DNA from 2 places in the Streptomyces sp. NPDC097981 genome. Region 2 is predicted to be linked to the other one. Evidence: riboswitches for the same ligand, from Rfam matches in the RefSeq annotation. Region 2 holds a riboswitch; the other holds the start of a gene.
The links. A riboswitch is a leader RNA that binds a small molecule or an ion and turns the genes downstream of it on or off. The one in region 2 is predicted to bind ZMP and ZTP.

Region 1: it holds a riboswitch for ZMP and ZTP, as region 2 does, so the genes downstream of both, ABTY04_RS00430 (bifunctional 5,10-methylenetetrahydrofolate dehydrogenase/5,10-methenyltetrahydrofolate cyclohydrolase) here and glyA (serine hydroxymethyltransferase) in region 2, are expected to answer to the same signal.

Annotation. Positions count from the first base shown of each region.
Region 1 covers NZ_JBEORW010000001.1:99,556-102,949, reverse strand. The annotation lists gene ABTY04_RS00435 (NADH:flavin oxidoreductase/NADH oxidase family protein) at 1-495, opposite strand, end outside; gene ABTY04_RS00430 (bifunctional 5,10-methylenetetrahydrofolate dehydrogenase/5,10-methenyltetrahydrofolate cyclohydrolase) at 816-1,706, opposite strand; ZMP/ZTP riboswitch at 1,771-1,850, opposite strand; partial or broken gene ABTY04_RS00425 (SAM-dependent methyltransferase) at 2,039-2,290, shown strand; gene ABTY04_RS00420 (RNA polymerase sigma factor) at 2,525-3,394, shown strand, end outside.
Region 2 covers NZ_JBEORW010000011.1:182,621-186,014, reverse strand. The annotation lists gene ABTY04_RS13930 (glutathionylspermidine synthase family protein) at 1-40, shown strand, start outside; gene rocD (ornithine--oxo-acid transaminase) at 86-1,291, opposite strand; ZMP/ZTP riboswitch at 1,442-1,532, shown strand; gene glyA (serine hydroxymethyltransferase) at 1,568-2,836, shown strand; gene trpS (tryptophan--tRNA ligase) at 3,060-3,394, shown strand, end outside.

The DNA.
Region 1 (3,394 bases), on a different contig from region 2:
GACCGCGAACCGGGCGACGGTGGCCTCGATGTCGGCCTCGGTCATCGCGGTGGGGCGGGCGAAGCGCTTGGTGTGCTTGCCGAGGCTCACGCCTATGTCGGAGGGCGCCCAGGCCGTGCCGGGCATCTCGGAGCCGACCTGCCGGCCCGGGTGGTTGATCTGCATCCAGACCCGGCCGCCGGCGCCGGTTGCGGCCTCGGCCCAGCGGCGGAAGGGGTCGAGCGGGGAGCGGGCGTCGAGGACGATCGTCCCCGGTGCGGTCAGCGCGCGGCGGTCGACCATGACGTTCCCGGTGATCAGGAGTCCGGCGCCGCCCTGCGCCCAGCGGCGGTAGAGCCGTTCGATGCGCTCGTCCGGCAGTTGGCCGGGCCCGGCGAGGCTCTCCTCCATGGCGGCCTTCGCCAGGCGGTTCGGCAGGACCGTCCCGCACGGCAGCTCCAGTGGCGTGAACAGGTCCATCAGCAGTTCCCCCAGGAAGCGTGTTGCACGTGTCATCCCCGCGCCCGGGCGCAAAGATACAGCCCCCTCCCCGGCCCCCGGCAGGCTGCTGCGGGAACCGGTTCGCGACGGCTCCGGCCGGGTGCCGGCACTGGTGATTCCCTTGGGGCGCTTGGGGCAGAAGGCCGTCCCGGCACCCGCCGTGAGGGCCGCGTCACCCGCTGCGGAAGCCGTGCCTTCCGGTCGCAGGCCGGGCGGCCGGCAGGGCCGCCAGGCCGCACGAGAGCCGCGAGAAGGCCGCAAGAAACCGGACACGCGGGAACGCCCCGGGCCGAAGGGCCCGGGGCGTTCCCGTACGGGGGTGGGTGCCGGTCGCGTCAGAGGTCCGCGAGCTCCAGCCCGGCCTGGGCGGCGGCCGCCCGGACGGTCTGCTCCAGCAGGACGGCGATGGTCATCGGGCCGACGCCGCCGGGGACCGGGGTGATCAGCGAGGCGCGGGCGGCGGCCGACTCGAAGTGGACGTCGCCGACGTTGCCCTCGTTGTAGCCGGCGTCCAGGACCACGGCGCCCGGCTTGATGTCCTCGCCGCGGATGAACTCGGCCTTGCCGACGGCGGCGACCAGCACGTCGGCCTGGCGCACGATCGAGGGCAGGTCCACCGTGCGGGAGTGGCAGTAGGTGACGGTGGCGTTCTGCTCCAGCAGCAGCATGCCCGCCGGCTTGCCCAGGATCGCACTGCGGCCGACGACGACGGCGTGCTTGCCGGTCAGGTCCACGTCGTACTCGGCGAGGAGCCGCATGATGCCGCCGGGCGTGCAGGAGACGAAGCCCGGCAGTCCGAAGCCCATGGCGGCGAACGAGTGCATGGTGACGCCGTCGACGTCCTTGCCCGGGGCGATGGCCTCGAAGGCGGCGCGCTCGTCGATGTGGTGCGGGACCGGGTGCTGGAGCAGGATGCCGCTGATCTCCGGGTCCTCGGAGAGGGCCGTGAGGGCGGCGACGAGCTCCTCGGTGGTGGTCTCGGCCGGCAGCTCCACGTGGCGGGAGGTGATTCCGGCCTTGGCGCAGCGGTTCTGCTTCATCCGTACGTACGTGACGGACGCCGGGTCCTCGCCGACCAGCACGGTCGCGAGGCAGGGGGCGGTGCCGGTGCGCTCGGTGATCTTCGCCGCGAGGGCGGCGGTCTGCTCCGAGATGCGGCGGGCGAGGGCGGTGCCGTCCATGAGCCGGGCGGTCCGGGCAGGCTGGAGGGTCTGGGCGGTCGTCATGGGGGTCTCCTGAGCGTCGCTGCGGGATCGCGGTTCGCCCAGGCGCGCGGCAGTCGGTGTACGTGCGGTACGCCGGGCGCACGGCAGGTGCGCCGGGCCGCTCCCCGGTGGTGATCCACCCGAACGCCAGTCACGGCCCGCCCCCACTCTAATGGACCTGGCCGGCGCGTCCGGAGCCCGCGAGGACCCCGAGGGCCGGAAATCCGGCAAAACCGGTGGATCACAGGCGCCCCGCCGGGGACGATTGAGACATGACGCGTACTTTCGACTCCCTCGTCGCCGAAGCCGAGTCGGTCTCCGTCGACGGCTGGGACTTCTCCTGGCTCGACGGCCGGCACCCCGAGGACGCGGTCGCCGACGCCACCAGGGCCGGCCTCGAAGTCGTCGATCTGCGCTCCGAAAGACCGGATACGGAGTTCCACGACATCGGAGCCGTGATCTACTTCCTCCGGAAGGTGATCTGGATGGTGCCCGGCTTCACGGTCGGGCAGTACCGGGACCGGCTGCGCGAGCTCCACGAACAGATCGAACGCGACGGTCCGTTCGTGGCGCACACCGCCCGTTTCCTCATCGAGGCCCGCAAAACGGGCCGACGGGAGGGCGGCGGAGGCGCGGACGGTTTCCCAGCCGATCGGTTGCGCGCCCACAGCGTGGCGCAGGTCACTCAATTCAGCGCGTAACGAATCGACTCGGGCATGCGATGAACCGACAGGTGTCCTCGCGCGGCCCCGGAATACAGACCCCCCTCGGGCCTGTTTCCCGAGTCCGCGCGATGATGTCCCGCCCACTCCCTATCTGTTCGCAACGAGAGGCTCCTTGTGTCGCTCAGCCCGTCCCGTACGTTCCCTCCGGAGATCGCCGAATCGGAGGCCCTCGTCGCGCTCGTCGAGCGCGGCCGCGAGCAGGGTCACATCAACGGTGACGATGTGCGCCAGGCCTTCGAGGCCGGCCGCATCCCGGTGGACCAGTGGAAGCGGGTCCTGCGCAGCCTGAACCAGGTCCTGGACGAGGAGGGTGTCGCGCTGCACGTCAGCGCCGCCCCCGCCACGAAGGCTGCCGCGAAGAAGCCCCGCAAGGCGGCCGCCGCGCCTGCCCGCACCGTGACCAAGAAGGCGGCGGCAGCGCCGCGCCCCATCGGTGCGCGCAAGGCGTCGGCCACCAGCCCGGCCCCGACCACCGCGGCGGCGATATCCGCTTCGCCGGCCGCCGCTGCCGCGGACGAGGTGACGGCCGACGCCGCCGACCCGAAGAAGCGGACGGTCAAGAAGACCGTCGCGAAGAAGACCGCGGTGAAGAAGACCGCCGCGGCCAAGAAGACCAGCGCCAAGGACGCCGACGAGGGTGAGAACCCGGTCGCCGAGGGTGAGGACTGGGCCGCCGAGGACCTCGTCGACGACGTCGAGGAGGAGGCCCCCAAGGCCGGCGGCACCCAGGGCTTCGTCCTGTCCGACGACGACGAGGACGACGCTCCGGCGCAGACGGTCATGGTGGCCGGCGCCACCGCCGACCCGGTCAAGGACTACCTCAAGCTGATCGGCAAGGTGCCGCTCCTCAACGCCGAGCAGGAGGTCGAGCTCGCCAAGCGCATCGAGGCGGGTCTCTTCTCCGAGTACAAGCTCGAAGAGGAGAAGGACCACAAGCCCGCGTTCAAGCGCGAGCTGGAGATCCTGGTCGAGGACGGCCGTCGT
Region 2 (3,394 bases):
GGACGAGTACGCCCGCTTCCTGCCCCACGTCATCCTGTAGGCGAAGGCGCGTCCGGGCCGCCCGGCCGCGCCTTCGGCGGACCCGTCAGCCGGCCAGTACGGCGCGCAGCTGGTCCAGGCCCCAGTCCAGATCCTCCTTGCTGATCACCAGCGGGGGCGCGATCCGGATCGTCGCCCCGTGGGTGTCCTTGACCAGCACGCCCCGTTCCATCAGCCTCTCGGACACCTCCCGGCCCGTGCCGTGCCCGGGGGCGATGTCGACGCCCGCCCACAGCCCCCGCCCGCGTACGGCGGTCACCGCGCCCCCGCCGACCAGCACGCTCAGCTCCCGGTGCAGGTGGTCGCCGAGCTCGGCGGCGCGCTGCTGGTACTCACCGCCGCGCAGCATCGCGATCACCTCCAGGGCGACCGCGCAGGCCAGCGGGTTGCCGCCGAAGGTGGAGCCGTGCTCGCCGGGCCGGAACACCCCGAGCACGTCCCGGTCGGCGACGACGGCCGAGACCGGGACCACGCCGCCGCCCAGTGCCTTGCCGAGGACGTACACGTCCGGCACGACGTCCTCGTGCTCGCACGCGAAGGTCTTCCCGGTCCGGCCCAGCCCCGACTGGATCTCGTCCGCCATGAAGAGGACGTTCCGCTCGCGCGTGAGCTTCCGTACGCCCTGCAGGTAGCCGGCGGGCGGCACCAGCACGCCCGCCTCGCCCTGGATCGGCTCCAGCAGCACGGCCACGGTGTTCGTCGTGACGGCCGCGGCCAGCGCGGTGAGGTCCCCGTACGGGACGATCTCGAACCCGGGTGTGTAGGGCCCGAAATGGTCGCGGGCCTCGTGGTCCGTGGAGAAGCTCACGATCGTCGTCGTCCGGCCGTGGAAGTTGTCGGCCGCGACGACGATCTTGGCGTGCCCGTCCGGGACGCCCTTGACCTCGTAGCCCCACTTGCGGGCGGTCTTCACCGCCGTCTCCACGGCCTCCGCGCCCGTGTTCATCGGCAGCACCATCTCCTTGCCGCACAGCGCGGCGAGCTCGGTGCAGAAGTCGGCGAACCGGTCGTGCTGGAAGGCCCGCGAGGTGAGCGTGACCCGCTCCAGCTGCGCCTTGGCGGCATCGATCAGCCGCCGGTTGCCGTGGCCGAAGTTGAGGGCCGAGTAGCCCGCGAGCATGTCCAGGAAGCGGCGGCCCTCGATGTCGGTCATCCACGCGCCTTCCGCGGACGCCACGACGACGGGCAGCGGGTGGTAGTTGTGCGCACTGTGCGCCTCGGCGGAACGCATGGCATCAGCAGTTGTCGACACGGGGTCTCCGATCGTCGGTCGGACGGGCAGGGCGACGGGGGTGGCGACGGGGGTGGCGTCACCTGCGTCACCGTCACCTTGTATACGGCTATACGTCGCTCGTATACCGGACGGGGAAACCTTTCTTGTGGACCGCCCGCTAAGGTGGGCGGCACGCACGGCGACTGGCGTACGGAGAACCGACTCCGGGGGAGTCGTGCGCGCACGACCGCATACAGGGCCGCTCGCCTGGGCCTCGCGGGGACGAGATCTGACATCGACCCCGGAGGAGCCGCCATGACCGCGCGCCGCCATCCCGCCCTGTCCGCCGTCGATCCGGAGCTGGCGTCCTTCGTCGCCGCCGAGGAGACCCTGCAGGCGCAGACCCTGCGCCTGATCCCGAGCGAGAACTACGTGTCCGCGGCGGTGCTCGAAGCCTCCGGCACGGTGCTCCAGAACAAGTACAGCGAGGGCTACCCGGGCCGCCGCTACTACGAGGGCCAGCAGAACATCGACCGCGTCGAGGCGCTGGCCGTGGAGCGGGCGAAGGGCCTGTTCGGGGTGGACCACGCCAACGTCCAGCCGTACTCCGGCTCGCCCGCGAACCTCGCGGTCTACCTGGCCTTCGCGAAGCCCGGCGACACGGTGATGGGCATGGCCCTGCCGATGGGCGGGCACCTGACGCACGGCTGGGGGGTCTCGGCGACGGGCTCCTGGTTCCGGGGCGTGCAGTACGGGGTCTCCGCGGAGACGGGCCTGATCGACTACGACGCGGTGCGCGACCTGGCCCTCGCCGAGCGCCCCAAGATCATCTTCTGTGGCGGAACGGCCCTTCCCCGCACGATCGACTTCGCGGCGTTCGCATCGATCGCACAGGAGGCCGGCTCGGTCCTCGTCGCGGACGTGGCCCACATCGCGGGCCTGATCGCGGGCGGGGCGCACCCGTCGCCGGTCGGGCACGTGGACGTCGTCTCGACGACCACGCACAAGACCCTGCGGGGGCCGCGCGGCGCGATGCTGATGTGCCGGGAGGAGTACGCGAAGGCCATCGACAAGGCGGTGTTCCCGGGCCTCCAGGGCGGGCCGCACAACCAGACGACGGCCGGCATCGCGGTCGCGCTGCACGAGGCGGCGCAGCCTTCGTTCACGGCGTACGCCCACGCGGTCGTCGCCAACGCGAAGGCCCTGGCGCAGGCGCTGCTGGGCCGCGGCTTCGACCTCGTGTCGGGCGGTACGGACAACCACCTGATCCTGATGGACCTGACCTCGCGGGGGGTCCCGGGCAAGGTGGCGGCGAAGGCGCTGGACCGCGCGGGGATCGTCGTGAACTACAACACGGTCCCGTTCGACCCGCGCAAGCCGTTCGACCCGTCGGGCATCCGCATCGGCACGCCGTCGCTGACCTCGCGGGGCCTGGGCGTCGACCACATGCCGCTGGTGGCGGACTGGATCTCCCGGGCGGTGGACGCCGCCGCGAAGGAGGACGAGCCGGCCCTGGCCGCGATCCGCGCCGAGGTCGCGGACCTGATGGCGGCCTTCCCGGCGCCGGGCCTCCCGCTGTCCTGATCCGGAACCGGGCCCGCCCCCGGCCGGGCCCGGGCACGTCCGTGGAAAGCGGTCGCTTGCTTCGGGTGATATCCGGCCGGGGGGCTACGCGGCGGTAGGGGCGCCGCGGCCCCCTGCCGCCGGGGAGCAGGGGCAGGTCCCCCGCCGGGCCGCGGCGGGGGACCCGGCGGCTTCCGGCCACTGCGCGGCCGGACTCGGCCCCCGCACCTGAGAGAATGAGGACATGGCTTCTGATCGTCCTCGCGCGCTCTCCGGCATCCAGCCCACCTCCGGTTCGTTCCACCTCGGGAACTACCTCGGAGCCATCCGCCAGTACGTCGCCCTGCAGGAGACGCACGACGCCTTCTACATGGTCGTCGACCTGCACGCGATCACCATGCCGCAGGATCCCAAGGACCTGCGCGCGAACACCCGGCTCTCCGCCGCGCAGCTCCTCGCCGCCGGCCTGGACCCCGAGCGCTGCACGCTCTTCATCCAGAGCCACGTCCCCGAGCACGCGCAGCTCGCCTGGGTCATGAACTGCATCACCGGCTTCGGTGAGGCCAGCCGGATGACCCA